DNA from 2 places in the Glutamicibacter sp. NPDC090743 genome. Region 1 is predicted to be linked to the other one. Evidence: riboswitches for the same ligand, from Rfam matches in the RefSeq annotation. Region 1 holds a riboswitch; the other holds the start of a gene.
The links. Region 1 has a riboswitch for glycine ahead of cycA (D-serine/D-alanine/glycine transporter). Riboswitches for the same ligand answer to the same signal wherever they lie in the genome.
Positions count from the first base shown of each region.

Region 1 (15,620 bases):
CTCGCGCCGCCCGCCTGGCCGGTGCCGCCGACATCTGGGATCTGCGCAAGATCGCCAAGCGTCGCACGCCCGCCGCGGCCTTCGACTATGTAGATGGCGCTGCCGGGCGAGAAATCACCGCGACCCGCGCCCGAGCGGTGTTCGACAACGTTGAGCTGTTGCCGCGAATACTGCACGGAACCGCGCAGTCGGATCTTTCCACCACCATTGCCGGTGCCCCATCGGCATTGCCCTTCGGCATCGCCCCCACCGGTTTCACCCGCTTCATGCACTCCGAGGGCGAAATCGGCGGCTCGCGGGCTGCCCAGAAAGCAGGGATTCCCTTCAGCCTGTCCACCATGGGCACCCGATCCATCGAGGAGGTCGCCGAGGCGGCACCCGAGGGCCGCAAATGGTTCCAGCTCTATCTGTGGAAGGACCGGGAAAAGTCCAGGGCGCTGGTGGAACGTGCTGCTGCAGCGGGCTATGACACCTTGCTGGTCACCGTGGACACCCCGGTAGCCGGCCAGCGCCACCGCGATACCCGCAACGGCATGAAGATCCCGCCGGAATTGACCGTGAAGACCGTGCTCGATGCGTCGTACCGACCCGAATGGTGGTACAACTTCCTGACCACCGATTCGCTGAAGTTCGCATCGCTGTCGGATACGTCGGCAGACCTGCCAACGATCATCAACTCCATGTTCGATTCCTCCTTGGACTTCGAGGATCTGAAATGGATCCGCGAGCTGTGGAAGGGCCAGCTTTTCGTCAAGGGCGTGCTCACCAGCGAAGACGCTGCCAAGGCACAGGCCGCCGGTGCTGACGGACTGGTGGTCTCCAATCACGGCGGACGGCAGCTGGACCGCGCGCCGATCGCCTTCGAGGCCTTGGGCGAAGTGCGTGCCGAAGTCGGTGAGGACATGGAAATCATCATGGATTCGGGCATCATGTCCGGCGCGGACATTGTCGCCGCGCTGTGTGCCGGAGCGGACTTCGTGCTGATTGGCCGCGCCTACCTCTACGGCCTGATGGCTGGGGGAGAGGAAGGCGTCAGCCGTGCCATCGAATTGCTGGCCAAGGAAGTGGAAGTGACTATGCAGCTGATGGGCGCGGCGAGCATCGGGGATCTGGACCAGTCGCTGATTCGCCGCCGTGGCTGATGTGATTAACCCCGGGCGAAGTGGCGGTTAGTTCTATGAGCGGTAGAATAGAAATTGTGCCTGCACCAAAAACCACCCCAGTTCAAGCTTCAGATGTTTTCCGCCCGGTCTTCCTGCGCGGCCTGACGGCCCTGGCCTATGCCCTGATGTCGATTTTCTGGATCGGCGCAGATGACAAGGTTGTCACCTACTCGACGGCAGCGTTCCTCGTTGTCACTGGCGTGTTCATGTGGCAGTACGTATCTGTGGAAAGCGCGCCGGAGAAGTCGCGCGCCCCCTACGCGCTGGGTGCGGGACTGATGCTTCTGGCTGGTATTGCCACCATCTTCGTCAGCTCGATTGCCTGGGTCGGCTATGTGGGTGCCTTTGCATTCCTGGCCGGAGGCATTGCCGAGCTCATCGTCTTTGCCAAGCATCGCGAGGCCTTCCCGCCGTTCAGGAACCAGCTGGTTTCCGGCGCGGTGGGCGTGATCTTGGCCATTTCGCTGTGCTTCAGCGGTGGCATGGATGCGCACGCATTGTTCGGCCTGATTGGCGGCGGAACTATCGTTCTGGCCGTTTTCGCGCTGATTGCCGCCTTCGGCCATCGCCATGAAATGAAGGCAGCCGCCCCGACCACGATCAATTCGCCGGACCAGGAAAGCAACTAGTCTTTAGGTCTGCAGTAAAAGTAGAAACGGAGTTCCTGGTGGGAAACAACAAGAAGAAGCAACCGTGGAGCCAGTCAATCAAGGGCCCACTGAGCTTCTCGCTGATCCTGGCCATCGTCGCCGGCGTGGTCGGCCTGGTTAGCTCCACCGGCGGATCGCAGAATCCCTTGCGCTTCGATATCGGTTTGGCCTGTTTCGGCATCGCCTTTGTCGCAAGCCTGCTGGTCATCTCGGTGATGACCATGGCCGCCAAGGACAATGATCCTGACCTGGGAAAGGGGACCGGGGTAAACCGATCCTCATCCAACCCGGACAAGAAGTTTGAAGACTGATAATAAAGCTTAGCCACGCGGCATGACGCGCTGGGACTGTCCATCCACAGATAGTCCCAGCGCGTTGTCGTTTGCCGGGCCAATTGATCGAGGCAGGACGCCTCAAGCACGCACCAAGGATTTCAAGTGAGTAGCACGAGTATCTCTGAGCAGCATGGCCGCACCCCACTGGGCAAGCAGCTGCGACGGCGCAAGTCCATCCAGGCGATGGCCAACGACGCCGCGAACAACGCCGGGCTCGGGACGCTCAAGCGCTCGCTGGGCGTCACCCAGCTGGTCATGATCTCCGTCGGAGCCACCCTGGGCACCGGCATCCTGGTGATCCTCGGATCTGCCGTTCCGGTCGCCGGCCCGGCGATCTGGATCGCCTTCGTGCTTGCCGGCATCACCGCGCTGCTTTCGGCGGTCTCCTATGCCGAAATGGCGGGCATGGTCCCGGTCTCCGGCTCCAGCTATTCCTATTCCTACGCCACGCTGGGCGAAGGCATGGCCTGGGTGTGCGGTTGGTGCCTGGTGCTGGAATACGCAGTTTCCGCGGCAGCGGTGGCGGTGGGTGCCGGCGCCTACGTGAACCAGACGCTGGAGATCTTCGGCCTGGCTTTGCCCCAGGCCCTGGCCGCCGGTCCGGGCGACGGCGGTGTCATCAACCTCTCGGCATTGATCGTGGTCATCTTGGCGACCCTGCTGCTGGTTCGCGGTGCCCGCGAATCGGCCCTGGCCAACACCGTCATGGTGATCGTGAAGATCGCCATCCTCGTCTTCTTCGTGGTGGTCGCCTTCACCGCTTTCAATGCCGGGAACTTCGCTCCGCTGCTGCCCATGGGCGCCGCGGGCGTGACCGGGGCAGCGTCCATGGTCTTCTTCTCCTACATCGGCTTCGACGCGGCCTCGACCGCCGGCGAGGAAGCCAAGAATCCGCAGAAGGACCTGCCGCGGGCAATCATGATCGCCATGGTGCTGGTAACCACCATTTACGTGCTGGTTGCTGTAGCCGCCATTGGCGCCCGGGAGTGGAACTGGTTCGCCGAATCGGAAGCCGCCCTGGTGCAGATCGTTTCCGAGATCACCGGACAGAAGTGGATGGTCTTGGCCTTCGCCCTGGCTTCGGTGATCGCGATCGTCTCGGTGGTGCTGACCACCCTGTACGGGCAGACGCGCATCCTGCTCTCCATGGGCCGCGACGGCCTGATCCCGCGCTTCTTCGCCAAGGTTTCGCCCAGCACCCGCACCCCGGTCATCGGCACCTACGTCACCGGCGCGGTCGTGGCCATTGCCGCCTCGCTGATTCCTCTGGGCCAGCTGGCCGAAGCGACCAGCATCGGCACCCTGTTCGCCTTCTCGTTGGTAGGTGTCTCGGTAATGTACCTGCGCAAAACCCAGCCGGATACCCCGCGGACCTTCCGCGTCCCGCTGTATCCGGTGACCCCGATTCTGGGCATCGCTGCCTGCCTGTTCCTGATGTTCAACCTGGCCGGCATCACCTGGCTGGTCTTCGCCATCTGGATGGCTGTGGGAGCTGCGATCTATCTGGGCTTCGGCCGCCGCAATTCGCGCCTCGGCACCTTGGACGCCAAGGCCTATGAAGCGGAACTGAATCTCTGACACTTTCGTCATGCGCTGGGGTTGCTGGCACTGCGGGCTAAGCTGTGTGGTGGACCACTATCGCAGCTCATGAAGGAAACACCATGCACCAGGAACCGATCAGCACCGCCGACCTCTACGACCAGCATGGGGATGCACTGCAGTCCGTCTCGGCTCAATTCCAGGACTTCGGCGGGCGGCTGTCCTTCCACGGGCCGGCACGTACCGTGAAGTGCCATGAGGACAACGGCCTGGTCAAGGAGATCCTGAGCTTCCCGGGCAATGGCGCAGTGCTCGTGGTCGATGGGGGAGCATCCCTGCGTTACGCCCTGATGGGTGACATGATTGCCGCGAATGCCGAAGCTAATGGCTGGGCCGGGGTCATCATCAGCGGCGCCGTACGCGACCGTGCGGCACTGGCTGAAATGGAACTCGGGATCAAGGCACTAGGCAGCAACCCGCGCAAAACCGTCAAGCGCTCGCACGGTTCGGTGGATGAAGTGATCAGCATCGGGGATGTGAAGGTCCGGCCGGGCGCGATGGTGTACGCGGATATCGACGGGATTCTTGTCGAGAACTAGCCGCTAGCCCATCTAGCTAGGGCTTGTCGCCTGCGCCTTCCCACTCCGCCTTGAATTCCTCGGTGCCCAAAGCCTCCAAGTCCGCGCGGATCTGGACGATTAGCCGCTCAGCTTCTTCGAGGCTGGAGGTTGTCATGCGCAGAAGCACCGAATCATCTTGGCGGGAATGCACGACTACCTGGGGCTCGTTCGCTTCGTACTCTGCATCGCCCAGCGTGGCAGAAGCCAGAGCTACAACCCAACGGGCCGCGGCTTTCAATGGTCCGCTCTCAGCTGCTTCTATCCGTGCCTCGTAATCATCCGAAGCGTGGGTTTCCTGAGTCATGACCTGCCCCTTCCACTACTGCAACTGCCGGTATCCCGGTTGTGTGTTCATCATATGGCCCGGGCAAGGTAAAAGGCGAGGGGCATCGCCCAACGCCATTTTGGCCACGTGCTGGCCACCCATGCAGGAAACCTGATGGCCATGACAGGTGCTCCGCGCTGGTCACGGGCATGGGCGGTGGGCCCGAGGCCACAGCGAGCTACTCGGCCACGCTGCGGCGATGAAGTGCGCAGGGGCGCTGGCCGATCACGGACGAAACTAGACTTGGTGTGCTCAGTGTCGGGGTTCTGGCTAGTCGATACGTTTTCCGGCTTTGCGCGCACGGTAGGCGCGTACGTGCTCGCGGTTGGCGCAGTTGCCGGTATCGCAGTACAGCTTGGAGCGGTTGCGCGACAGATCCAGCAGGGCCGCCTCGCAGTCCTCCGAGGCGCAGATCCGCAGACGCTGCAATCCGCCGGAGCGGATCACTTCCGCCAGTGCCATCGCGGCGTCCACGGCCATGCGGTCGTAGAGCGGGGTGCTGTTGGTGGTGGCGTGCAGGTGGTAACCCAGCGATTCGCTCTTGATCAATTGAGGCTGGGCGTTGGCGTTGCGCAGGATCGCATTGACCCGGAAGACGGATTCTTCTTCGGTACCTATCCAGATGTTCTTCAGCTGGGAACGCAACTGGCGAATGGAGCGAAGCTCTGCCTGGTTGTGCGCGCGGGAGCCTTCGAAATTCTCGGCATCAAGGAACTCATCGAGATCAGCGACGGTGGAGAGCATATCCACGATTTGCACCTCGGTATTCAGAAGGTTCACCACGGACTTCAATGAAGCTTCGATATCTGGGGCAAAGGTCATAATTCGTTCCTGGAAGCTGGGTAGATTGACTGCCACTCAAGCCTAACCGTATCGTCATGCTCATACCCCCATTTGCCCCTGAACGGCGGCATGAAATTCTCCGCGAAAGACTTCAAAGATCCTCATGAGCGACCTGTCTGATTCCGGCCTTCCGGCCGCCACTGCCGGCAGTCCAGTACTGCGTCAAAGCCAGTCCCGGGGGATCTGGATTGCGCTGGCATCCTCCGCGGCCTTCGGGATTTCCGGCTCCTTCGCCAAGGGGCTTTTCGAAGCAGGGTGGAGTCCCACTGCGGCCGTGGCCGCACGCATGGCCGGCGCCGCGCTGGTCCTGGCGATCCCTGCGGTCCTGGCGATGCGCGGCCGCTGGACGTTACTGCGCACCAACTGGGTGTCGATTGTGCTCTTCGGATTGTTTGGAGTGGGGGCCTGCCAGCTGTGCTATTTCTTGGCGGTGCAGCGCTTGGATGTCGGGGTGGCTTTGCTGCTGGAATATCTGGCTCCGGTGCTCATCGTGCTGGTGCTCTGGGCCAAGCACCAGAAGCGTCCATCGGCGGCAACGATCGCTGGCACCCTATTGTCATTGGCGGGCCTGGTGGCGGTGCTGGATCTGACCGGCGCCACGCGGATTGATCCTATCGGCGTGCTCTGGGGCTTGGGGGCAGCGGTGGGCCTGACGGTCTACTTCTTCATTAGCGCCAAGGTCGATGGCGCGCTGCCACCCATCATGCTGTCGGCCGGTGGCATGGCCGTTGGCGCGCTAACCATGCTGCTGGTTGGCGGCTTGGGAATCCTTCCAATGCAGTGGGCCGCCGGCAGCGGATCATTTGCTGGATATGAAACCCCGTGGTGGTTGGCCTTGACCGGGCTGATCCTGATCGCCACCGTGTTCTCCTACACCACCGGGGTGATGGCAGCCCGGGAACTGGGGTCCAAGGTGGCCAGCTTCATCTCGTTGACCGAGGTGCTTTTCGCGGTGCTGTGGGCTTGGCTGCTGCTCTCCGAGCTGCCGGGTGCGGTGCAGCTGTTCGGCGGCCTGCTGATTGTGTGCGGCGTGGTGCTGGTGCGTGTCGATGAACTGCGTGCGGCACGCAAGGGGATCTAAGCGGCCCGTAGGGTAAAACGCGCACGCGATGCCAATTGTTGTGCGCCGGATGCCAAGGGAAAACCCGTTGGCCGGTACAGGCTGGGAGAAACAAGTTTCGCAGGCATCCTAGCTGGAGGAAAACCCATGGGCAGCAAGTCGGTCATAGTCGTAGGCGCAGGTTCGGCTGGCTCGGTGGTCGCGCGCCGGCTCGTGGATGCCGGGGCGCGGGTGACCATGTTCGAAGCTGGCTCCGAGGACACCAACCCTGCCATCCACGACCTCTCGCGCATGGGCGAGCTGTGGCATAGCAAGGACGACTGGGATTACCACACCGTCCCGATGGCCGGGGCAGCGAACAAACCGATGCACCTGCCACGGGGCAAGGTGCTCGGCGGTTCCCACGCGCTGAATGCGACCATCTGGGTGCGCTGCGCCCCGCAGGATTTCGATGACTGGGCCAAGGACTGCGGCGAGCAGTGGGCCTGGAAGAATGTCCTGCCGATCTACAAGGAAATCGAGAACTTCTCTGGCGGCGCCAGCGAATTCCACGGCAGCGATGGGCTGGTGCCGGTGGACAACGACTACGAGCTGGATGAGATCCACCAGTCGATTATCGACGCCGCGGTGCAGTCCGGAATCGGATTCAATCCCGACTACAACGGCGAGCAGCTGGAAGGCGTTTCCAAGGAGCAGATCAACGTTGCTGGCGGCGAACGCATCAATACCTGGAAGGCCTATCTGAAGCCGGTGCGCGAGTGCATGGAAATCATCACGGACGCCGAGGTGCATTCGGTGATCCTCGAATCCGGATCCGCTGTAGGCGTGCGCTATCGGATCGGCGGGCAGCTGCAGGAGCTGCGCGCGGATGAGGTGGTGCTCAGCGCCGGTGCCCTGGGATCCCCGCAAATCCTGTTGCGCTCAGGCATCGGCCCGGTGGCCGAGCTCGATGCCGCGGGCGTCATGCCGCTGCATGAGCTGGATCAGGTCGGAAAGAACCTGCATGACCACCTGCTGGCACCGGTGATTGCCGAAACCACCACCCGCGCGATACCCGCCCCGCGTGCCGGGGTCTCCGTCTCGCAATCGCACATGTTCACCCGATCCCACGAGGGCCTGGATCGCCCGGACACCCAGCCGATCTTCTTCGCCGTGCCCATGTACTCCCCGGGCATGGAACCGGTCGATGGCACTGCCTTCACCTTGCACTCCGGGATCGTCACCCCGCACAGCCGCGGCGAAATCACCCTGGGCGGGCCCGGCCTGGATGACCCGGTGAACATCGATTTGAATGCGCTGGATGATCCGCGGGATATGCAGGCATTCCTGGTATCGATGAAGCAATGCCGCGCGATGGTGGAGCAAGATGCCTTGGCCGGGGACTGGGGAGCGAGGGAAATCTACCCGGGCGAAGAAATACGCGGCGATGAGCAGCTGGAGGATTACATTCGGAACAACGTCGTGACCTACCACCACCAGGTGGGTACCTGCCGCATGGGCACGGATGCGCAGGCCGTGGTGGATCCGCAGCTGCGGGTACGCGGCTTGGAAGGGCTGCGCGTCATCGATGCCTCGATCATGCCCAAGATCACCACCGGCAACACCAATGCCCCGGCCATCCTCATCGGCGAACTGGGCGCCAAATTCCTCTTGGCTGATCTTCGGCTCTGACAGGCGGCGCACTATGGCCGTGGCCAAGGAGAACGAGCCCTCACCTTCCAAAAGACGACGATTCCGCGGACCGCAGCTGGCGATGGAACGCGCGCCAGCTGCGTGTGAGATACATCGAATAAACTGCTTCAGGGCGAAATCGTTTCAAGCTGAAATGATATTTTGAAAGGATGAACGAACACCGGATTCCGCAGTTCCAATGGAACTCGCTGAGCTATCTCACCGCCCGAGCCGGACGCATCGGCACCCAGGAGCTCACCGAGCTGATGGAATCCGAGTCCTTGTCCCGGCATCATTTCACCATCATCTGCGCGCTGGAGGAGTTCGGCGGCATCTCCCAGAACGACTTGGCAGATCGCTCGAATGTGAACCGCGGCCATCTGGTGGCCTACCTCGATCAGCTGTCGAGCCGTGGGATCCTGGAACGCGAAGTTGATCCGGAGGACCGCCGCCGCAACGTCATCACGCTGACTCCCGAGGGCCGGAAATTCGCTGCCCGGGCGATGGAGGCTGCCTCGCATAACGAAGCCAAGGTCTTCGGCGCATTGGATGAGCCGCAGCGGGAGCAGCTGCGCGCCTTGCTGCAGCTGGTCGCTACGCAGGACGGCGAGGCACGCCAGTGAAGCGCCACCTGGAAGAAATAGTGCAGCGCAGCGTCGTCGTGGCCCCGCACCGCCCGTCGCTCATCCCGGCAGCCAAGGCGACGATCAGCCTGGCCGCGCCGCTGATCCTGTTGGCCGGCCTTGGCCGCCTTGACTGGGCAATGTATGCAGCGTTCGGCGCCTTCTGCGCGGTCTTCGGCCGTTTCGACGCGTACGCGCCGCGTTTCTGGCAGCAGTTCTCGGCAGGCATCGTGCAACTGGCCGCGATGCTGCTGGGCACCTGTTTTTCGCTTATCGAGGCACCGTTCCCGGTACGTGTGCTAGTGCTGGCATTCATTGGTTTTGGCGCCAACTACGTCTCCCATGCCGCGCGCTGGATGCCGCCGGGACCGGTCTTCGCGGTCTTCGCCGGCGGCGCCTGCCTGGGCATCCCGGCCAGTTCGCAAAGCTTCACCGGGGTGCTGCTGGCCGGCGGCGGAACAATGGCCTTCAGCATGCTGCTGATGCTTGGCCTGTCGATGCGCAAAGCCAACCTGCTCCATACCCTGCGCTCCGGATATGCCTGGGCGCCCTCGCCCCTGGCCATGGCCCAGTCGCTCCAAATGGGCTCGGGCGTGCTGCTGGCGGGCATCGCAGGGCATCTGCTCAGCGACGGCCACTGGTACTGGGCCAGTCTCGGCGCGATCGCCGCGGTCACCGGCGCTGATGCCTATGCGCGGGTAGCCCGCGGGCTGCAGCGCTGCGCAGGCACCTGCATTGGCGTAGCGCTGACCGCAATAGTTTTCGCCTTCGATTCCCCGGTCTGGGTGATCCTGGCCGCTGCGCTGGCCTCGCAGTTCGTCATCGAGCTGGTGATCCTGCGCAACTATGCGGTGGGGATGGTCTTCATGACGGTCACCGCACTGCTCATGGTCCACCTGGTCAGCCCTGAACCGGCCGCGTCCCTGCTCATCGACCGCATCTTCATGACGGCGCTGGGCGCCTTGGTGGGTGCGGTGCAGAGCATCGCCATCTCGCTGCTGGTGGCCCGCCGGCGCCAAGGCCGAACGCCGGGGGCTACCAGTGCTCGGTGACCACCTGCGCTTCGAGCTTGCCGGCCTCGATGGAGATATGGCGGGCTAATTCCAGGTCCAGTGCTCCCAGATGCTCGGGCTGGTTGTGCGTTAGGCGCAGCTCGACGATGGAAACCCGCCACTCCAGGTGCGGATGCCGGTTGTCCTGCTCGGCGCGCAGGCCTACCTGGACAATGAACTGCAAGGCCGTGCTCGCGCAATCGAAACGGTAAGCGGCCCGCAAACCCAAGTCATCACGCTTCCAATCAGGCAAGGCGCCCAGCCTCTGATCGAATTCGAAGCGCGGTAACGGACCGGTTGATGCCATGGTTCTCTCCTCCAAGCGGCAGCGGGTCGGACTATGCAAGTGGTTGCTGCCTGCCATCATGATCGCATCGACCCCGGCTATCGCGGTAGCGATCCCAGCGACTATGCAGTTAGGCCCCGGCATCGGGTGATGCCGGGGCCCGGCTGAGACAGCTGTCAAGTGCTCGGGCTACTGGCGGATGTCCTCGGCAACCTGTGCGGCGGTTTCCGCTTCGCGCTTGGAGAAGGACTTCGCATCGCTGTAGGCGGCGGCCTCATAGCGTTCGTGCGCCACCTTCGCCAGGTGCGCGGCGCGCAGTGCCTGGTGCTGGGGGTTGCGGCGGATGTACAGGTAGCCTGCGCCCAGGATCAGGAACCATGCCGGGGTGATCAGCAGGGCGCTGAAGGTATCGGCCTGGGTGGTTAGTGCCCACAGGATGAAGCCGAAGAAGCCGAGTACCACGTAGGGCATGACAACCCCGCCGGGCACCTTGAACTTCGAAGCATCATGAAGATGCGGGCGGCGTGCGCGGAAGACCAGGTAGCTGAGCAGGATGATGGTCCACACGAACATGAAGCACAGGGCCGAGACGGTGGTGACCAGGGTGAAGGCACCCATCACCGAGTCGCCGCTGTAGAGCAATGCGACGCCTGCCAGCAGGAACATGCAGGAGAACATCAGTGCGTTCTTCGGCACCTTGCGGCTGGAAAGCTTGGCGAAGCCCTGGGGCGCATCGCCTTCCATGGACAGGCCGCGCAGCATGCGCGAGGTCGAATAGATCCCCGAGTTGGCGCTGGAGGTCGCGGAGGTGAGCACCACGAAGTTGATGATGCCTGCCGCACCGGCCAGGCCGGCCAGGGCGAACATGCCCACGAACGGGGACTGCTCGGCGGAGAACAGGTTCCACGGTTCCACGGTCATCAAGATGATCAAGGCTCCGACGTAGAAGAACAGGATGCGGATGGGGATCGAATTGATCGCCTTGGGCAGCGTCTTTTCGGGGTCCTTGGTTTCCGCCGCGGTCGTGCCAACCAGCTCGATGCCCACGAACGCGAACACCGCAATCTGGAAGCCGGCGACGAAGCCCATGAAGCCGGTGGGGAACATGCCGCCTTCGGTCCACAGGTTGGAGAAGGAAGCGGTGGCCGAGTCGTGCTCGAAGCCGGTGATGACCATGACCAAGCCGACCACGATCAGCGCGCCGATGGCCACGATCTTGATCAGCGCGAACCAGAATTCGGTTTCGCCGAAGGCCTTCACGGTGGCCAGGTTCAGCACCAGCAGCAGTGCGATGCAGCCCAGCGCCGGGATCCACAGCGGAAGGTCGCCCCACCAGAAGGCGACGTAGTGGGCGATGGCCACCACGTCGGCAATGCCGGTGACTACCCAGCAGAACCAGTAGGTCCAGCCGGTGAAGAACGCCGCCCACGGGCCCAGCAGGTCCCCGGCGAAGTCGGCGAAGGTCTTGTATTCGAGGTTGCTCAGCAGCAGCTCGCCCATGGCGCGCATGACGAAGAAGAGCATGAAGCCGATGATCATGTAAACGAAGATGACCGACGGGCCGGCGACCGAAATGGTCTTGCCCGAGCCCATGAACAGGCCGGTGCCGATAGCGCCGCCAATGGCGATCAGCTGGATGTGACGATTGGAGAGCCCGCGCTCGAGAGTGGGATCAGAACTGGTGGTACTCATGCTGGTTGCCTTCCAGGAGTGTGGCGTGACGCCCCGAAGGTGTCCTGCCTCCAAGCCTTCATGGCTTGGAGCACAGGGACTCGCTTCGATGAGCACATCCGATAGGGAGGGGGCCAGCTGGCGTGCCTAGCAAGCTGCGCAGGGAGCAGGAGCCAGGTAAGCCACGGGGAGTACCTCGAAACCGGTGCGCTCGGTGCGGCACTGTTCTTGGTCCCTCCCCAATCTGTATGTCTACCTGAGAGTTTTCACTTCGGCCCGAATACTGGGCGAAGCTTGCTCCTTCGGTGAGCGCGGTACAACCGCGCTGCTTTCCAGATTTGCCTCGTCGTGGCGGTACGGGTGCCTGAGAGTTTCCCGGGGAGGAAATTGCTCCTACGGCGCCCGCCCATGGTGTGAGCGGATCTCTCCCGCCACGCATCAACGGCATATGTGGTGATTGCCATCACAGTATGCGCAGAAAAATGAACGTGGTGCAAGTCGCAATTTCACACTTCGGGCCCCGGATAACCGCTTGGCCACGCCAATCGTGGAAAGTGGCTTGCGAAATGGGGGGATTCTCCGCTTCGTAATGATTCGGGAAGCAAGGGCATGGATGCGGCAAAGCGGGGCATCGGTTCAACCGATGCCCCGCGTGGGGAGGTACGGAGGGCTACTTCCCGAACCGTCGCAGCCGCAGCGAGTTCAGTACCACCAGCACCGAGCTGGCTGCCATGGCCGCTCCGGCGATCATCGGGTTCAGCAAGCCCAGGGCCGCAATCGGAATGCCGGCAGTGTTGTAGGCGAAAGCCCAGAACAGGTTCATCTTGATGGTGGACAGGGTTCGGGCCGACAGGTCGATGGCCTGCGTGACCTGATGCAGGTCGTTACCCATCAGGGTGATGTCCGCGGCTTCGATGGCCACATCGGTGCCCGAGCCCATGGCGATGCCGAGGTCGGCCTGCGCCAGTGCTGGCGCGTCATTCACGCCATCGCCCACCATGGCCACGACCTTGCCCTGCTCTTGCAATGAGGTGATCGCCTGGGCCTTGCCGGCAGGGAAGACCCCGGCGAATACGTCCTCGGCCTTGATGCCTACCTGGGCGGCAACCTCGGTAGCCACCGACTGGTTGTCGCCGGTCAGCAGCACCACGCGCAGGCCGCGCTCCTGGAGTTCGGCAATAGCTTTTGCGGAGCTGTCCTTGATCTTGTCCGCCACCGAGATCACTGCCTGGAACTGCTGGTCCACCGCGACCAGGATGGCGGTCGCGCCGGCCTGCTCGGCTTCCGCGAGCATGGCCTTGGCGCAGTCATCCAAGGACGCGCCCTGGGCTTCGAGCCAGCTGAAGCGGCCTACGGCAACGCGATGCCCGTTGACCGTGCCGACCACGCCGCCGCCCGGATCGGAATCGAAGTCGCTGGCTTCGGGCAGCGGGCCCAAGCCGGCTGCGGCCTTGGCGATGGCCTGGGCGATCGGATGCTCGGAATGGTGTTCCACGGCACCGGCCAAGGCCAGGACCTCATCGGGATCGACTCCGTCGATGGCCCGGGTGCCCTGATGGGCCATGACCCCGGTGGTCACGGTGCCGGTCTTGTCCAGCACGATGGTGTCCAGCTTGCGGGTATCTTCCAGGACCTGCGGGCCGCGGATCAGGATGCCCAGCTGCGCGCCGCGGCCGGTACCGACCAGCAAGCCGATCGGGGTCGCCAGGCCCAATGCGCAGGGGCAGGCGATGACCAGCACGGCGACCGCAGCGGTGAACGCCTGGTAGGGATCGCCGCTGGCAAAGAACCAGATCACGAACGTGAGCAGCGCAATGGCCAGTACGATCGGTACGAAGACGGAGGAAATCCGGTCAGCCAGGCGGGCAATGGGCGCCTTGCCCGACTGGGCTTCGGAGACCAGCTTGCCCATCTGGGCCAAGGTGGTGTCCGCGCCAACGCGGGTAGCTTCGATCACCAGCCGGCCCGAGGCATTCAAGGTCGCGCCGGTGACTTCATCGCCGGGCCCGGCCTTCTGCGGGACCGATTCGCCGGTAAGCAGCGAGGTGTCTACCGCGCTGGCGCCGTCAATGACCACGCCGTCAGTAGCGATCTTCTCGCCGGGGCGCACCACGAAATGGTCTCCGACCTGCACCTGCCCGGCAGGGATCTTCACTTCCGCGCCGTCGCGAAGCACCACTGCATCCTTGGCGCCCAGGTTCAGCAAGGACTTCAGCGCATCGGATGCCGAGGACTTGGCGCGGTGCTCCAGGAAACGGCCCAGCAGCAGCAAGGTGGCCACGACGCCGGCAGTTTCAAAGTAGAGCGCATGCTCGGACATGGCCATGCCGATATGGGCGGTCAGCTGCGGATCGAGGATCAGCTGCACTGCAGAGAAGAAGTAGGCCGCGAGCACACCGAGGGAAACCAGAGTGTCCATGGTCGAGGCCAGGTGCCGTGCGTTGACGGCCGCTGCCTTGTGGAAAGGCCAGGCGCCGTAGAAGACCACGGGAGTGGCCAGCGCGAAGGCGACCCAACCCCAATGCGGGAACTGCGCTGCGGGAATCATGGAAATGATGAACAGCGGAATGGTGAAGATCGCGGAGACCAGCAGGCGGCGCAGCAGGTGGTTGGGCACCAGGTGCTCGTGCCCGCCGTGATCATGCTCCCTGTGTCCCTGGTGATCCGAACCGGCGGGTTTGGGCGGGTGCTTGAGGGAAGCGGTATAGCCGGCGGCGTGCACCGTATCGATCAGTGCCTCATCGGTGACATCGGCTGGGACCTGGACCTTGGCGGTTTCCAGGGGCAGGTTCACCGTCGCGCTGACACCGGGCAGCTTGCCGAGTTTGCGTTCCACCCGATTCACGCACGAGGCGCAGGTCATTCCCTGGATGTCCAGATCGACGGTGCGCAATTCGGGGATTGTTTCATGCGGGGCATGGGAAGTCATGATTTACGACCTTGCACTTTCTTGCCGTTGAGGCTTGGTGCCTGGCTTTTTTGCGGCTAGGCGTTAATTGCTTCGACGGTGTAACCAGCCTCGTCGATGGCATTGCGAATGCTCTCTTCGCTTACGGTTGCGCTGGTGGTGACGTTGGCGGTGGACACGCCCTTCGCATCGAGGAACACTTCCACCTCTTGCACCCCATCAAGCTCCTTGAGCTCCTCGGTGACAGAGGATACGCAGTGGCCGCAGGTCATGCCGGAGATCTTGATTTCCATATGGCTAGTCAACGGGGTGCTCTGCTCGCGGGGAATGATCTGCAGGCCCTGGTTGGAGTTCTTTTCCGAGGAGCATCCGCAATTGCAGTTGTGGCTCATGATCTTGCTCTCTTTCGATGAATTCTGTGTGAATTGGAAATGGGTGCGTTGGGGCGCGCTCAGCGCACCAAACGGGAGATGGCGGCCGTGGCCTCGGCGATTTTGTCTTGCACGATGGATGGATCACCCGTCTCGATGGATGACTTGGCCGCATCAACCACGCAATGGCCGATATGGTCATCGATCAGCTGCACGCTGACCTTGTGCAATGCCGCGTTGATAGCGGAGATCTGGGTCAGGATGTCGATGCAGTACTTGTCTTCATCGACCATCTTGGCCACTCCGCGCACCTGGCCTTCAATGCGCTTCAGGCGTCGTTCCAACGCGCTTTTATCCGCGTGATAGCCGTGGTGCTCAGCTGTTTCATGTGGCGTGTGGTTGGTATCCATATAACGATTATACCCCCTAGGGGTATTAAGTCAAGTACCCCCTAGGGGTATCCAGCATCCCCCAGCCGGAGAGGGAAGCACGGTAGGATTTCA
Region 1 covers NZ_JBIVXE010000002.1:98,484-114,103, reverse strand. Annotated here, with positions in the region: gene ACIQTS_RS03885 (alpha-hydroxy acid oxidase) at 1-1,142, shown strand, start outside; gene ACIQTS_RS03880 (DUF308 domain-containing protein) at 1,199-1,792, shown strand; gene ACIQTS_RS03875 (hypothetical protein) at 1,831-2,124, shown strand; gene ACIQTS_RS03870 (amino acid permease) at 2,332-3,726, shown strand; gene rraA (ribonuclease E activity regulator RraA) at 3,810-4,286, shown strand; gene ACIQTS_RS03860 (hypothetical protein) at 4,303-4,611, opposite strand; gene ACIQTS_RS03855 (CGNR zinc finger domain-containing protein) at 4,903-5,454, opposite strand; gene ACIQTS_RS03850 (EamA family transporter) at 5,579-6,556, shown strand; gene ACIQTS_RS03845 (GMC family oxidoreductase) at 6,683-8,206, shown strand; gene ACIQTS_RS03840 (MarR family winged helix-turn-helix transcriptional regulator) at 8,377-8,829, shown strand; gene ACIQTS_RS03835 (FUSC family protein) at 8,826-9,881, shown strand; gene ACIQTS_RS03830 (4a-hydroxytetrahydrobiopterin dehydratase) at 9,865-10,188, opposite strand; gene cycA (D-serine/D-alanine/glycine transporter) at 10,357-11,859, opposite strand; glycine riboswitch at 12,181-12,279, opposite strand; gene ACIQTS_RS03820 (heavy metal translocating P-type ATPase) at 12,509-14,767, opposite strand; gene ACIQTS_RS03815 (heavy-metal-associated domain-containing protein) at 14,824-15,138, opposite strand; gene ACIQTS_RS03810 (metal-sensitive transcriptional regulator) at 15,198-15,527, opposite strand.

Region 2 (15,620 bases), on a different contig from region 1:
TCCAGCCACAAGCTCATCGACCTGGAAATGAAAAGCGCTTTGGCCGGGCGTTGGCGCATGGCCACGATGAGCATCATTTTCGCGGCCATCCCCGCGGTGCTGTACATCGTGGCGGGGCTGCCCGCCACCGGGCAGGGAATGAGCATCGGCACCTTGGTGGCTTTTACCGGGCTGCAGGCCGGAATCTTCCGTCCGGTCATGGGCATGATGCAGATTTCGGTCCAGTGGGTCTCGGCCTTGGCCTTGTTCAGCCGCGTCTTCGAATACCTGGATGCGGACCAGGCGCTGCCGGTACCCCAGCGGCCGCGGGCGGTCGAACCCGGGAAGCTGCGTGGCGAAGTGCAATTGCGCAATGTCAGCTTCCGCTACCCCGAGGCGGACCGCGCCACCCTGGAACAGCTGGATTTGACTCTGGAGGCGGGAACCATGACCGCGGTCGTCGGTTCCACCGGTTCGGGAAAGTCCACCCTGGGGTCCTTGCTGCCCCGGCTGCTTGACCCCACCGAGGGCCAGGTATTGCTCGACGGCATTGACCTGAAGGAATTCGATCCTGAAGGCATCGCCCAGGCGGTCTCCGTCGTTGCCCAGGAAAGCTACCTGCTGCATGCTTCGATTCGGGAGAACCTCCTGTGGGCAGCGCCCCAAGCCACCGAGGAAGAGCTCTGGCAGGCGCTGGAAGCCGCGCAGATTGCACGGTTGGTCCGCAGCCTGCCACAGGGCCTGGAAACCCAGGTGGGGCAGCGCGGCCACCGTTTCTCCGGCGGCGAGCAGCAGCGGCTGGCTATTGCCCGCACCATGCTGCGCAAGCCCAAGGTCCTGGTGCTCGATGAGGCGACCAGTGCCCTGGACACGGTCACCGAGGCTTTGGTGCAGCGGGCGCTGGACGAGCTCGCACTGGGGCGAACCACCTTGCTGATCGCGCACCGGTTGAGCACCGTGATGCGAGCGGACCGCATCGTCGTGCTAGAAGCTGGCCGGATTGCTGAAGCGGGAACTTTTGACGAGCTGGTCCAGCTTGGCGGGCAATTCGCCCAGCTGGTAGCCAAGAGCGAACTGGCCGAACGAGCCAGCTAGCACTGGCCATCTTTCAGGCCCTGCTTTTCCAGCGAGGCCAGGATCTTCGGCAGCGCCGATTCCAATGCCGTGCGTTCGGAGGGGCTCAGGGAATCGAAGATGGTTTCACGCACGAAGCTCACGTGGGTTGGCGCGGCTTCCTCAATGGTCTTGCGCCCCTGGGCGGTGAGCGTAATCTGGTGCCCGCGGCGGTCGGTCTCATCTGAGCAGCGGCTGACCAGGCCCTTGGCTTCCATGCGGCGCAGCAGGTGGGAGAGGCGCGAACGGTCCCAGCGCAATGCGGTCGCCACGTCGGCCGGGCGTAGACTTGGTTCGGTTGTTTCCGAAAGGACAGCCAGCACCGAGTATTCACCGGAGAGCATGTTCGAATCGCGCAGCAGCTGGCGATCCATGCCGCTGGGGAACTGCCAGAGGAACTCGCGTATGGTGCGCCAGAGGTCCTGCTCGCTGTCGGTGAGCCAGCGGGTCTCTTCGCTCTTCATTCTCTTTCCTAACCATGTTGTCCCCAGAGGGGACATTCAAAATATTGTTGACGCATCAATCATCTCCTGTATAGTGGAATTTAGCAAGAGAAGATGACGTGTCAACTAAATTGTTGGCCGGAGAACTCCAAGGAGAGCAAGTTGTCGAAGATCGCTATCGTTACCGGTTCCACCCGTCCAGGACGTGTCAACCAGGGCGTCGCCCAATGGGTGCTGGCCAGGGCACAGGAGTTCGGCGGTGCCGACTACGAGCTGGTGGACATCGTTGATTTCAACCTGCCGATGCTCGACGAGCCGTTCCCGGCCGCCTACCAGAACTACCAGAACGGGCACACCAAGGCCTTCGCCGCCAAGATGAGCGAATTCGATGGATACATTTTCATTGTTGGCGAGTACAACCACTCCGTCCAGCCTGCATTGGCCAACGCACTGAGCTACCTGAATGCAGAGCTGAACAACAAGGCCGCCGGCATGGTCGGATATGGCTCCGCCATGGGCTCGCGTGCCGTGGAGCACCTGCGCGGGATCCTCTCGGAACTGCAGATCGCCCACGTGCAGAAGACCGGCATGTTCTCGCTATTCTCCGACTTCGAGAACTTCTCGGCTTTCGCTCCGACTGAACGGTCGGCCAACAGCGTGCAGCCCATGCTTGAACAGGTGCTCGCCTGGAGCAAGGCGATGCGCACCGTACGCGAAGACGCCTCGGTCAACGCCTAGACCGGGTCGAAATCGGCGGGGAGTGGAAAAGTGCATTGCGTCATTTCCATACCTGCCCAACTGCCATAGTCTCGAGGTGAATGGTTTATGCACGGGACTTCAAAATTCTTTGGAAGGAATGCGATGAGCGAGGAATATTCGACCAAGGGCGCCTACGTCACCGGCGGAGAATTCACCCGGGACACCAACTACATCCAGGACCGCATCGTCGCTGATGCCAGCGCCGAGCACTATGGCGAGGGAAACAGCCACAGCAAGATCGGGCATCCCAACGCGGGGCTTTCGGACGGGTCCCGGCTTTGGCCGGTGGAAGCTGGCCGCTACCATCTGGTCGCAGCCCGCGCGTGCCCCTGGGCCAACCGCACCCTGATCGTTCGCCGCCTGCTGGGCTTGGAAGACGCGCTGTCCGTCGGACTGCCCGGCCCAACCCACGACGCACGCAGCTGGACCTTTGACCTGGACCCCGGGGGCAAGGACCCTGTCCTGGGTACCGAGCGGGTCCAGGAGAACTACTTCAAGCGCTTTGCCGACTATCCACGCGGCATCACCGTGCCGGCAATCGTCGATATCCCCACCGGTGCGGTTGTCACCAATGACTACCCGCAGATCACCTGGGACATGTCCACGCAGTGGAAGGAGTTCCACCGGGAAGGCGCCCCGGACCTCATTGCGCAGGACCAGCTCGATGAGATGCTTCCGCTGATCAAGCGGATTTTCACCGAGGTCAACAACGGCGTCTACCGTGCCGGGTTCGCGGGGGACCAGCAGGCCTACAACGATGCCTACGACCGGTTATTCGCCACCTTGGACTATCTCGAAGACCGGCTGGGCACCCGACGCTTCCTGATGGGTGATTACATCACCGAGGCCGATGTCCGGCTGTTCACCACGCTGGTTCGATTCGACCCGGTCTACCATGGCCACTTCAAGGCCAACCGCAACAAGCTCATCGACATGCCGAACCTCTGGGGCTATGCGCGGGACTTGTTCCAGACCCCGGGTTTCGGCGACACCATCGACTTCGAGCAGATCAAGGCGCACTACTACGTGGTGCATGAGGACATCAACCCGACCAGGATCATCCCGAAGGGGCCGGAGTTGGCCAACTGGCTCGAAGCGCCGGGCCGAGATGAGCTGGCCGAGAGCGGTCCGTTCCTGAACGGTACGGCACCGGGCGAAGTCCGGGCTGACGAGCGGGTCCAAGCCGGGCACAACCCGTTGTACCCCGCCTAGGAGCGCTGGCGATCCGCCGCGGATCGGCTCAGGAGCCCGCTATTTCGAGGGGTCCTGGGCCGATCTGCCCTATTCGAAATCTAAGCCTTGCCCCTCGCAAGCTTCCTGGAAAGCGGCCAAGTCAATAATCCGGGGATCCCCCGATTCATCGGCGGCCACCGCAGCGCTGATCTGTTCGGTGGAAGCCTTCGCCCCATGATCAGCGGCTTTCTGCATATTCGTTGCGCCGATGCCCTCGGGGTCAACCAGGCCCCCGCCAAAATGCACGCAGGCGGTATGGCCCTGGGGATCGAGCTGGCGCAGCTCGTCGACCGAGGGGCCAGCGCATGCGGACAGGACCAGAACCAGAGTGGCCAGTACAGGCAGGATTTTCTTCACATCCCAATCCTAGGCATGGACCTGGCTGGATGCTGTGATCCATTGTGCAAGTATTCCCTGGCGACATGGCCCAATGCATGGAACCGAGTGCGGGCGTCAACGTGGCAGGATTAAAGCATGACGATCATTGCAGCTGCGGATGGATCAGCCCTAGGAAACCCCGGACCGGCAGGTTGGGCCTGGTACGTGGACCAGGACAACTGGGCCGCTGGCGGTTGGGACCACGGAACCAACAACATGGGGGAGCTCCAAGCGGTGCTCGAACTCTTCCGGGCCACCGAGCACCTGCCAGAAGAAGAACTCAGGATCCTGTGCGATTCGCAGTATGCGATCAACTGCATCAGCAAGTGGATGCCGGGTTGGAAGAAGAAGGGCTGGAAAAAGGCCGACGGCAAACCGGTCTTGAACCAGGACATCCTCAAGGAACTTGACCGGGCCATTGCCGGGCGCAAGTACACCTTCGAGTGGGTCAAGGGCCATGCCGGTCATGAGCTGAATGAAGCTGCTGACGGCCATGCGCGCGCGGCTGCCACCGCGCATCAGCAAGGCTCTGCGGTCGAGGCCGGGCCGGGCTACACCGCCGTCGGCGGCCCAGCGGCTTCCCATGCTCCAGCGGCGGAAGACGCAGTGCTGGCACCCGGCGGGCCACCCGCCGCCGCACCGGAACATGGCGTGGACATCGCGGCTACCGTCTTCGAACTGGAACAAGGTTTCCTCGACCCGCAGATCCGCACCAGCTTCGCGGAACTCAACGACTTCCTGCATCCGGGCTACCAGGAAGTGACGCGCCATGGCGGCCTGCTGGATGTGGCCACGGTCCGGACCATGTTGGAATCCGGGGCGAGCCTGCCCAGCACCGGTGCGGTGCAGGTCCTTGCGGCCCGGGAAGTGGATGCGCAAATGGTGCTGCTCGCTTACCGCATGAAGCCTGCAGAGGGCCCGGTGCTCGTCGTATCTTCCTGGTGGCAGCGCACCGAAGGCGGCCTGAAGCTTCGTTTCCGCCAGGAAACGGTCGAGCAGACCGCATAGAAAACACGCGTTAAAGCAGTGATGCCCGCCAAATGGCGGGCATCACTGCTTTAACGGTTTGGGATCAGTACTGTCCCGGGCGGGTTTCGATGACGCCCTTCTTGTAGTTGATCCGGTTGACCAACCAGGTCACGGCCCACAGCAGCACGCCGATGACCAGCAGCAGGCCGGCAATCTCGTACTGGACCCAGTCCTCGCGCGAACGAGCCCATGGGCCGGCAAGGAACAGGCAGAAGAACACGCCGAGGATCGGGATGATCGTTGGAGCGCGGAACGCATCGGGTTCCGGCTTGTCGCGGCGCAGCACCAGCAGGGCTACGTTGACTACGGCGAACACGCACAACAGCAGCAGCGCGGTCGTGCCGCCCAGCGAGCCGACAATGCTGCTTCCGTTGCTCAGGTTCACGTAGACCACCAAGGCGATGGCCAGCACGGTGCTGAACAGGATCGCAGCCCATGGCGAGCGTCGGGTCGAATGCACCTTGCCCAGGAACTGCGGCAGCACGCCTTGGCGGGCCATGCCGTAGAGCAGGCGGCTAGCCATCAGCATGTTCATCAGCGCGGTGTTGACCACGGCGAAGACGGTCAAGAACGGGAAGATCGCGTCAACTGGCAGGTTCGGCAGGCCGATGCGCACAACATCCAGCAGGATGCCGGCATCCGGGTTCTTCGGGTTCAGCAGATCGCCGGTCGGGATCACCATGATCACCGTGACGGCCACCAGCATGTAGATCAAGGCGCAGATGCCCAGGCCGATGAGCATGATCTTCGGGAAGGTCTTCTTGGGATTCTTGGTTTCCTCAACCAGGTTCACCGAATCCTCGAAGCCCACCATCGCGAAGAACGCAATGGCAGTACCCATGGTCACGGCGGCGAAGACGCTGCGGTCGGTGGGGGTCTCGAAGACCACCAGGCGGGAAATGTCACCCTGGCCCGAGGCGATCACCGCGAAGCCGATGCCGATGATCGCGGCCATGATGGCCAGCGAAACTATGGTCAGCACGAGGTTGAACTTCACGCTCTCGCCCACGCCGCGGAAGTTGATCACTGCGAGGATCACGATGATCGCAATAGCTGCCCACATGCCCGCTTCCGGGGTGTTGGGAACACCCTCGACAAACTGGCCAATGCCAATGAGCAGGTTGCGCCCCACCAAGGTGGCCGAGGTGGCGGCGCTGGTGATGCCCGAGCAAGCCACGGTGAACGCCACCAGGAAGGTGACGAAGTGGATGCCGAATGCCTTGTGGATGTACAAGGCGGCACCGGCCGCGCGCGGATATTTGGTCACCAGTTCGAGGTAGCTGAAGGCGGTGAGGGTCGCGATCGTGAAAGCGATCAGGAACGGCAGCCAAGCGGCTCCGCCCACCTGGCCGGCAACTTTGCCGGTGATGGCGAAAATTCCGGCGCCGATGATATCGCCCATGATGAGGAATAGCAGCAGCTTCGGGCCAATCACCCTGCGGAGTTCTGTTTCTTTGCCGTCGGTAACGGCCGTGTCACTGTTCACAGTCATGCGATCGAGATCATCTCCTTCAATTTTGTAGGCAAACATTACAACTTTAGGGTCAGCGCATGAAGTGGGCAAACCGGCTTCAAGGCTGGCTCACAGACCTCGGAGTCCAGCGGTAGTGAAATGTCGATTAGTGGCTAAAACAAGCTAATGCTGTGAGCTGACGTACCTATATGCTAGGTGTCGGGTCAGCGTGTGGAGCCACCGGGTCATGGGATCGAAGCGGTTAGGGTTAGTTGATGAGAGACAAGCACTTTAAAGGATTTAGATGCAATCGGTGATCACTGAATATTTCGCGCCCCTGGCGGAAGCACTAGAGGCGCGAGCCGCTGAGGAAGAAGGCTATTCGGCGCAGCTGGCCCTGTACCACCGCGGCGAATTGGTGCTCAGCCACAGCGTCGGCGAGCACCTCTCTGGTGACGCGCTGACCTGTGTCTTCTCCTGCACCAAGGGCCTAGGCGCGCTGGTCGTGGCACTGCTCGTGCAAGATGGGCTGATTGATCCGAACGCGCCAATGGCCACCTACTGGCCGGAATTCGGGGACAACGGGAAATCCCAGCTCACCGTCGGCGAGGTGCTCAGCCACCAAGCGGGAGTGCTCGGTGTGCCCGGGGGCGTGCCCAGCGAGATCCTCTTGAACTCCGCCGAATACGCCAAGGTGCTCGCTTCCATGCCAAGCGTCTGGCCGCTGGGCCAGAACATTGTCGGCTACCACGCGATCACCATGGGCGTGCTCATGGAAGAACTGGTACGCCGGGTCACCGGCAAGGAACTGAAAGAAGTCTTCGAGGAGCGCATCCGCAAGCCGCTGGGAGCCGAAGCCTACATCGGCCAGGACCCCGCGCTGGAATCGCGCTACCGCGATGTATTGCCGGGCGCTGACGCCGCACCGGAATTCTTCGATCCGTTCTCCCCGGCGGGGCTTTCGGTGAACTCGGCCTCCGGTTTCGCGCTGGAAAACGGCCCGGTCTACAACTGGCACGAACTGGCCAACGCGCCTCAGGTGCGCGAACTGGGCCCCGCATCCATGGGCGCGGTCGCCAATGCCCAAGGGCTGGCCGCAATCTATGCCGCTTCATTCGGTGCAGTGCCGGCACTGGGCACCACCCGCGGATTCCTCACCGCCGACACCTGGCCCCAGGTTTCCACCGAACTGGTCTACGGCCATGACCGGACCAATGGACTGCTGCAGGCCTTCGCCCTGGGGTTCATGAAGGCCACCGCGCGCAACAACTACGGATCGATTTTCGCCTACGGCCATGACGGTGCGAACTCCTCGCTGGCCTTTGCTGATCCAGCCCACCAGCTGGGCTTCGGATTCATCCCCTCGCGCAATGAAGGCGCCAAGGAGATCTCCACCGGAGTCAAGCTCAGCCAGCTGGCCCGCCAGCTGATCATGCAGAAGAACATGTCGGCCCAGGCTGCCGGCAGCAACGCGTAGTAAACCCATCGGGAATGGAACGAAGCAGGAGCGAAGTGAAGAAGTTTGTGGCACTAGGTGACTCGTTCACCGAAGGCGTTGGCGATGTGGATCCGACCCGGCCCAACCAGGTCCGCGGCTGGGCGGACCGGGTTTCGGAAGTGCTCTGCGCCGAAGGCGAATGGGAATACGCCAACCTGGCGGTGCGCGGCAAGAAGATCGGGCAGGTGATCAACCAGCAGCTGGACCAGGCGCTCGCACTGGCCCCGGACCTGGTCACCATCTATGCCGGCGGCAATGACATCCTGCGCCCGAAGGCGGACCTGGATGCGCTGATGCGCGGCTATGAAGGCATGGTGCGCCGCTTTGCCGAAGCCGGAAGCGCGGTCGTGCTGTTCACCGGTTTCGACACCGTGGAATCACCGTTGTTCTCCAAGACCCGTCCGCGCACGGCCATTTACAACGAGAAGGTTCGCGAAATCGCGGACGAGTACGGCGCGGTGATCGCCGATTACTGGCGGTGGCGCGAATTCTCCGATCTGCGCTACTGGGCGGTGGATCGGCTGCACATGAACGAGCTGGGCCACACGCTGATGGCCTCGAAGGTCCTTGACGTGCTCGGCACCCATCGGATCACCGAGGGAAACTGGTCCTCCAGGATCCAGCAGCCGTCCCTGCCGGAACTGGCCGTGAACTCGCGCGGCGAAAAGCTGAAGCAGGAATTGGGCTGGGCCAGGGAGCATTTGGCTCCGTGGGTCAAGCGCCGGATCACCGGCACCTCGTCGGGTGATTCCCTGTCAGCGAAATATCCTGATTACATCCGTTTAACTGCCGACGCCAACTGAACGCATTTATGACTTTTCCGGACCCCGCTCCTGTTTGACCTTGGGGGCGGGGCAGGTAACATGGTGGTGTGCTGCAGGTCTCCGGCCGGCAGCGCGCGCCATAGACGGATGGCGGGAGAGTCCCGTTCACACCATGGACGGGCGCCGTAGGAGCAATTCCTCCCCAGGAAACTCTCAGGCACCCGTACCGCCATCATGAGGCAACTCTGGAAAGAAACCGGCCCGTTCCGGTTCACCGAAGGTGCAAGTGCCCGGCTTGGTTTGCTGGATGCGTAAAACTCTCAGGTTATGCAACAGGGATGGGGAGGTAAAAAGACCTTCCTTTGGCATGCGCCAAGACAGATCCCATGGAGATACCAGCACCATGACCATCACGCAGACTTCGGCACGAGCGAATACTGAATTCGTTTCACGCCATATCGGCCCACGTCCTTCCGACGTCACCACCATGCTTCAGACCCTGGGCTACGACAGCCTGGAAGAACTGATCGACACCGCCGTTCCGGCAGACATCCGCCAGGACTCCGCACTGGATATCCCAGACGCCCTGAGCGAAACCGAAGCCCTAGCCCACCTGCGTGCGCTTGCCTCGAAGAACGTCATGAAGACCCAGATGATCGGCCAGGGCTTCTACGACACCATCACCCCAGCTGTGATCCGCCGCAACATCGTGGAAAACCCAGCCTGGTACACCGCTTACACCCCGTACCAGCCGGAAATCTCCCAGGGCCGCCTCGAAGCCCTGCTGAACTTCCAGACCATGGTCATGGACCTGACCGGCCTGCCCATCGCCAACGCGTCGCTGCTGGACGAATCCTCCGCTGCCGCCGAAGCCGTGCTGATGATGCGCCGCGCCAACAAGAAGAAGTCCAAGGGCAAGACCGTGCTGGACTCCAACATCTTCCCGCAGACCCTCAAAGTCGTGCAGGGCCGCGCTGACGCACTGGGCTTCGAAGTCGAGGTTGCCGACCTTTCCGCAGGCTTGCCAGAGGGCGAGATCTCCGGCATTGTCCTGCAGCAGCCTGGCAACGACGGCTCGATCGCGGACCACGCTTCGATCATCGCCGCCGCCAAGGAAGCCGGCGCCATGGTTACCGTGATTGCCGACCTGCTGGCCCTGACCATGATCACCCCTCCGGGCGAGCAGGGTGCCGATATCGCCGTGGGCAACACCCAGCGATTCGGCGTGCCGCTGTTCTTCGGCGGACCGCACGCTGCCTACATGGCCGTGGCCGATGGCCTGACCCGCTCCATGCCAGGACGCCTGGTGGGCGTTTCGGCCGACGACGCCGGAGTCCCTGCCTACCGCTTGGCCCTGCAGACCCGCGAGCAGCACATCCGCCGCGAAAAGGCCACATCCAACATCTGCACCGCACAGGCCCTGCTGGCCATCTGCGCTTCGATGTACGCCGTCTACCACGGCCCAGCCGGCCTGAAGCAGATCGCCTCGCGCGCCAACAACCACGCCCGGGTCATCGCCAGCTCGCTGGTTTCCGGCGGCTACACCCTGGCTTCGGACTCCTTCTTCGACACCGTTGTGGTGAACGTCGAGAACGCCGATGCCATCATTGCCAAGGCCATCGAAGCAGGCATCAACCTGCGCAAGGTGGGCGAGACCCAGGTGGGCATCTCCACCGACGAGGCCACCACCTCGGGCGTAGTCAAGACCCTGCTTGAGGTCTTCGGCGCAGAGCTCTCGGCTCCGGAAGGCTTCGAGATCCCGGCAGGGCAGGTGCGCACCAGCGACTTCATGACCCACCCGATCTTCAACACCATCTCCTCCGAAACCCAGATGATGCGCTACCTGCGCCGGCTCTCGGACCGCGACCTGGCCCTGGACCGCACCATGATCCCGCTGGGTTCGTGCACCATGAAGCTGAACTCGGCCGCCGAAATGGAATCCATCACCTGGCCGGAATTCGCCTCGATCCACCCCTACGCGCCTGCAGCGCAGACCGAGGGCTGGCGCGAGCTGATCACCGACCTGGAAGGGCGCCTGACCGCAATCACCGGCTACGCTGGCGTTTCGATCCAGCCCAACGCCGGCTCGCAGGGCGAATACGCGGGCCTGCTGGCCATCTCGGACTACCACCGTTCGCGCGGCGAAGGCCAGCGCGATCTGTGCCTGATTCCGGCTTCGGCCCACGGCACCAATGCCGCGTCGGCAGTGCTGGCCGGGATGCGCGTGGTGGTCGTGAAGACCGCAGCCGATGGCACCATCGACGCGAATGACCTGGATGCCAAGATCGAGGCCAACAAGGACGTCCTTGCAGCCATCATGATCACCTACCCATCCACCCACGGCGTCTACGACGCGGACGTGCGCGAGGTCTGCGACAAGGTCCACGCCGCCGGCGGCCAGGTGTACATCGATGGCGCGAACATGAACGCCATGGTTGGCTTGGCCCAGCCAGGCAAGTTCGGCGGCGACGTGTCGCACCTGAACCTGCACAAGACCTTCTGCATCCCGCACGGCGGTGGCGGTCCAGGCGTAGGCCCAATCGGCGTTGGCGAGCACCTGCTGCCATTCCTGCCAGGCGATGCTTCGGGCACCTACTCCGAGCGTGACGGCGTGCCGGTGGTGGCGACCGCTTTCGGCTCGGCCGGCGTCCTGCCGATCTCCTGGGCCTACATCGCGATGATGGGCGGGGACGGCTTGACCGAAGCCACCAAGCACGCGATCCTGAACGCGAACTACATTGCCAAGCGCCTGAACGAGCACTTCCCGGTACTGTTCACCGGCAACAAGGACCTGGTTGCCCACGAGTGCATCCTGGACCTGCGCGAACTGACCGCCAAGACCGGGGTCACCGCCGAGGACGTGGCCAAGCGCCTGATCGACTTCGGTTTCCACGCGCCGACCCTGTCCTTCCCTGTGGCAGGCACCCTGATGGTGGAGCCCACCGAATCCGAGGACCTGGCCGAGATCGAGCGCTTCATTGAAGCGATGATCACCATCCGCCAGGAAATGGACGAGGTCCTCTCCGGTGCCTACAGCATCGAGGAGTCCCCATTGCGCAACGCTCCGCACACGGTCTCCGCTGTGGTCAACAGCAAGTGGGACCGCAAGTACTCGGTCGAGCAGGCGGCCTTCCCGGTCCCGGCGCTGAAGTTCGACAAGTACTTCCCAACCGTGGGCCGCATCGACGGCGCCGGTGGCGACCGCAACCTGATCTGCTCCTGCCCGGCTCCCGAAGCCTTCGAAGACTAAGGAAGAGTTAGAGATGACTGAGACTACCCAAGCACTCAAGCACACCGCGCTGCACGCGCAGCACGAAGCTCTCGGCGCCAACTTCACCGACTTCGGCGGCTGGGACATGCCGTTGAAGTACGGATCGGAACTGGCAGAGCACAAGGCCGTGCGCTCCACCGCTGGCCTGTTCGACCTGTCCCACATGGGCGAGGTCTACCTCTCCGGCCCGGAAGCCGGCAACGCGCTGAACACCGCCCTGGCAGGGAACCTGAGCATCATGAAGGTCGGCAAGGCGAAGTACTCGCTGATACTTGACGCCGAGGGCAAGATCATCGATGACCTGATCGTCTACCGCCTGGAAGAGGAGAAGTTCCTCGTCGTGCCCAACGCCGGCAACGCCCCGGTGGTTGCCGCCGAGCTGGCTGCCCGCGCCGCCGGCTTCGACGTCGTCGTGGACGACGCTTCGGGCCGCCAGTCGCTGATCGCCGTCCAGGGACCGAACGCCGAGGCGATTGTGCGCAAGCTGGCCGCCGACGAGGCAACCGCCCAGGCTGTCACCGAGCTGAAGTACTACGCTGCGGTGAAGGTGGTGCTCGGCGGCATCGACGTGCTGCTGGCCCGCACCGGCTACACCGGCGAAGACGGCTTCGAGCTGATCATCGAAAACGAGGATGCGGCAGCACTCTGGGAAAAGAGTGTTGAAGCCGGCAAGGACCACGAGCTGGTTCCTTGCGGCTTGGCTGCCCGCGACTCGCTGCGCCTTGAAGCCGGCATGCCTCTGTACGGCAACGAGCTGTCCCTGGAACGCACCCCGTTCGATGCCGGATTCGGTCCGGTGGTCTCCTTCAAGAAGGAAGAGGACTTCGTGGGCCGCGAAGCCCTGGAAGCGTTGCGCGGTGCGACCCCGCCACGCAAGCTCGTCGGCCTCAAGGGCCTGGGCAAGCGCGCCGGCCGCGGCGGCTACGCCATCGTGAAGGACGGCGCAACCATCGGTGAAATCACCTCCGGCCAGCCTTCGCCAACCCTGGGCTACCCGGTTGCACTGGGTTATGTCGACGCCGAATTCGGTGCAGTGGGAACCGAGCTGGAGGTAGACCTGCGTGGTAAGACTTTGCCTTTTGTCGTAGTCGAACTGCCGTTCTACACCCGAGCCAAGTAACGTTAAACATCAGTAGGGCTAAGCAAATCGCCCGCTAATTCCCTTGGGAGAGGAAATACCGTGAGTAAAGTTCTTTCGTCATTGCGCTACTCGGCCGAACACGAGTGGATCGATGCATCGTCCCCAGCAAAGATCGGCATCACCCAGGTTGCCGCCGACGCCCTGGGCGACGTGGTCTACGTCGACCTGCCAGAGGTCGGCGACTCCGTTACCGCAGGCGAGACCTGTGGCGAAGTCGAGTCCACCAAGTCGGTTTCCGACCTGTACTCGCCAGTGACCGGCACCATCGTTGCCATCAACGACGAGGCAGTGGACAACCCAGGCATCCTGAACGAAGACCCATACGGTGCCGGCTGGCTGTTCACCGTTGAGGTCGCCGAAGAGGGTCCGCTGCTTTCGGCAGCTGACTACGCAAGCGCGAACGGTGGAAACGTCGAGTAATGAGCAACCAGACTTTTGAATCCGTTGCCGCTGCAACGTTGACCCAGTCGCTGGCTTCGCTGGACCCGGAGATCGCGCAGCGTATTGACGCTGAGCTGGCTCGCCAGCAGCGCGGCCTGGAAATGATCGCTTCTGAGAACCACACTGCGCAGGCAATCATGCAGGCGCAGGGTTCGGTACTGACCAACAAGTATGCCGAGGGCTACCCGGGCCGCCGCTACTACGGCGGTTGCGAGGAAGTTGATGTCATCGAGACGCTGGCGATCGAGCGGCTCAAGGACCTGTTCGGGGCGAAGTTCGCTAATGTGCAGCCTCACTCCGGTGCGCAGGCCAACGCGTCGGTGTACCACGCGCTGGTGCGTCCGGGCGATACCGTGCTGGGGCTGAACCTGAACCACGGTGGCCACCTGACCCACGGCATGAAGCTGAACTTCTCGGGCCGCTTGTTCAACATCGTTCCTTACGGTGTGGACGAGGAAACCTATGAAGTGGACATGGACGAGGTGGAGCGCCTTGCCATCGAGAACCAGCCGAAGATGATTGTTGCTGGCTGGTCGGCGTACCCGCGCCAGCTGGATTTCCAGCGTTTCCGCGAAATCGCGGACAAGGTCGGCGCGTACCTGTTCGTGGATATGGCGCACTTCGCTGGCCTGGTGGCTACCGGGTTGCATCCTTCGCCGGTCCCGCACGCTCACGTGGTGACTTCCACGACGCATAAGACGCTTGCTGGTCCTCGTGGCGGCATTATTCTCTCGAATGATGCGGAGATCGCGAAGAAGCTGAACTCGGCGGTGTTCCCTGGCCAGCAGGGTGGTCCGTTGGAGCACGTGATTGCTGGCAAGGCGGTGGCGTTCAAGATTGCTGCGTCGCCGGAGTTCAAGGAGCGCCAGGAGCGGACCTTGGCTGGTGCGCGTATTTTGGCTGAGCGCTTGACCCAGGAAGATGTTGTTGCCAAGGGCATCAGCGTTTTGACTGGTGGCACGGATGTTCACATGGTGCTCGTTGACTTGCGTAATAGCGAGTTGGATGGGCAGCAGGGTGAGGATCTTTTGGCTCAGGTGGAGATCACGGTGAACCGCAATTCGGTGCCGTTTGATCCTCGTCCGCCGATGGTGACTTCGGGGTTGCGTATTGGTACCCCGGCGTTGGCTACCCGTGGTTTCTCGGAGGCTGCGTTCGCTGAGGTTGCGGAGATCATTGCACAGACGTTGATTGCTGGTGCTGAGGGTAATGCGGCGGTGTTGCCGGAGCTGAAGGATCGTGTTCTGAAGCTTGCCGCGGCCCACCCGCTGTACCCGGAACTGGCTAAGGTTTCCGAGTAGCATCATCTGATTAGGATGTGGGCCCGGAAGGTGGAAATACTCGCTTTTCGGGCCCGCGGTCTTTCAACATCCAGAGGTCCAGGCGCTGCACGGTACGTGCGGTGGCCGCACGCCTCTGGAACCACACTCCACAGATCCGGGGCAGAAGCTCTCGGATTACCCAAGTTCTAAGGATGTGACCCGCTATGGCGGTTAGCGTATTCGATCTTTTCTCGGTTGGCATCGGACCGTCTTCCAGCCATACCGTGGGACCAATGCGTGCAGCACACGCATTCATTGCCCAAGTAATCCGAGAAGGCCAACTGGACGCACTGGAAAATATCCGTGTTGATGTCTACGGATCCCTGGCCGCTACCGGACGCGGCCACGGCACCTTCACTGCCATCATGCTGGGGCTTGAAGGCTTCGAACCTGAAACCGTGCTGCCATCACAGGTCGATGACCGCCTGGCGGACATGGAAGCCACTGGAATCCTCCACCTGGCCGAACAGCTTGATCAGCGCAAGGACCTGAACTACAAGGTCGAAGACATGATCCAGCATCCGCTCACCGTACTGCCACGCCACACCAACGGCGTGAAGTTCATTGCCCTCGACGCTGACGGCAACGAAATCGCCAACGAGACCTTCTTCTCCGTAGGCGGCGGCTTCATCGTGCGCGAAGGCGCCGAAGACCGCATCGAGAAGAACCTCGAAGAGAAGCTGAACAAGCAGCCCTATCCCTTCACCACGGCAGCCAAGCTGCTGGAACATGTGAAGGAAACCGGCCTGTCCATTGCCGACATCATGATGGCCAACGAAATGGCCTACCGGTCCCG
Region 2 covers NZ_JBIVXE010000005.1:133,016-148,635, reverse strand. Annotated here, with positions in the region: gene ACIQTS_RS11620 (ABC transporter ATP-binding protein) at 1-1,074, shown strand, start outside; gene ACIQTS_RS11615 (MarR family winged helix-turn-helix transcriptional regulator) at 1,071-1,556, opposite strand; gene ACIQTS_RS11610 (NADPH-dependent FMN reductase) at 1,698-2,273, shown strand; gene ACIQTS_RS11605 (glutathione S-transferase C-terminal domain-containing protein) at 2,397-3,506, shown strand; gene ACIQTS_RS11600 (hypothetical protein) at 3,576-3,884, opposite strand; gene ACIQTS_RS11595 (RNase H family protein) at 4,002-4,913, shown strand; gene ACIQTS_RS11590 (APC family permease) at 4,978-6,426, opposite strand; gene ACIQTS_RS11585 (serine hydrolase domain-containing protein) at 6,701-7,864, shown strand; gene ACIQTS_RS11580 (SGNH/GDSL hydrolase family protein) at 7,900-8,688, shown strand; glycine riboswitch at 8,791-8,888, shown strand; gene gcvP (aminomethyl-transferring glycine dehydrogenase) at 9,053-11,899, shown strand; gene gcvT (glycine cleavage system aminomethyltransferase GcvT) at 11,913-13,040, shown strand; gene gcvH (glycine cleavage system protein GcvH) at 13,101-13,481, shown strand; gene glyA (serine hydroxymethyltransferase) at 13,481-14,803, shown strand; gene ACIQTS_RS11555 (L-serine ammonia-lyase) at 14,989-15,620, shown strand, end outside.
Region 2: linked by a shared signal. The riboswitch ahead of gcvP (aminomethyl-transferring glycine dehydrogenase) and the one ahead of cycA (D-serine/D-alanine/glycine transporter) in region 1 are both predicted to bind glycine.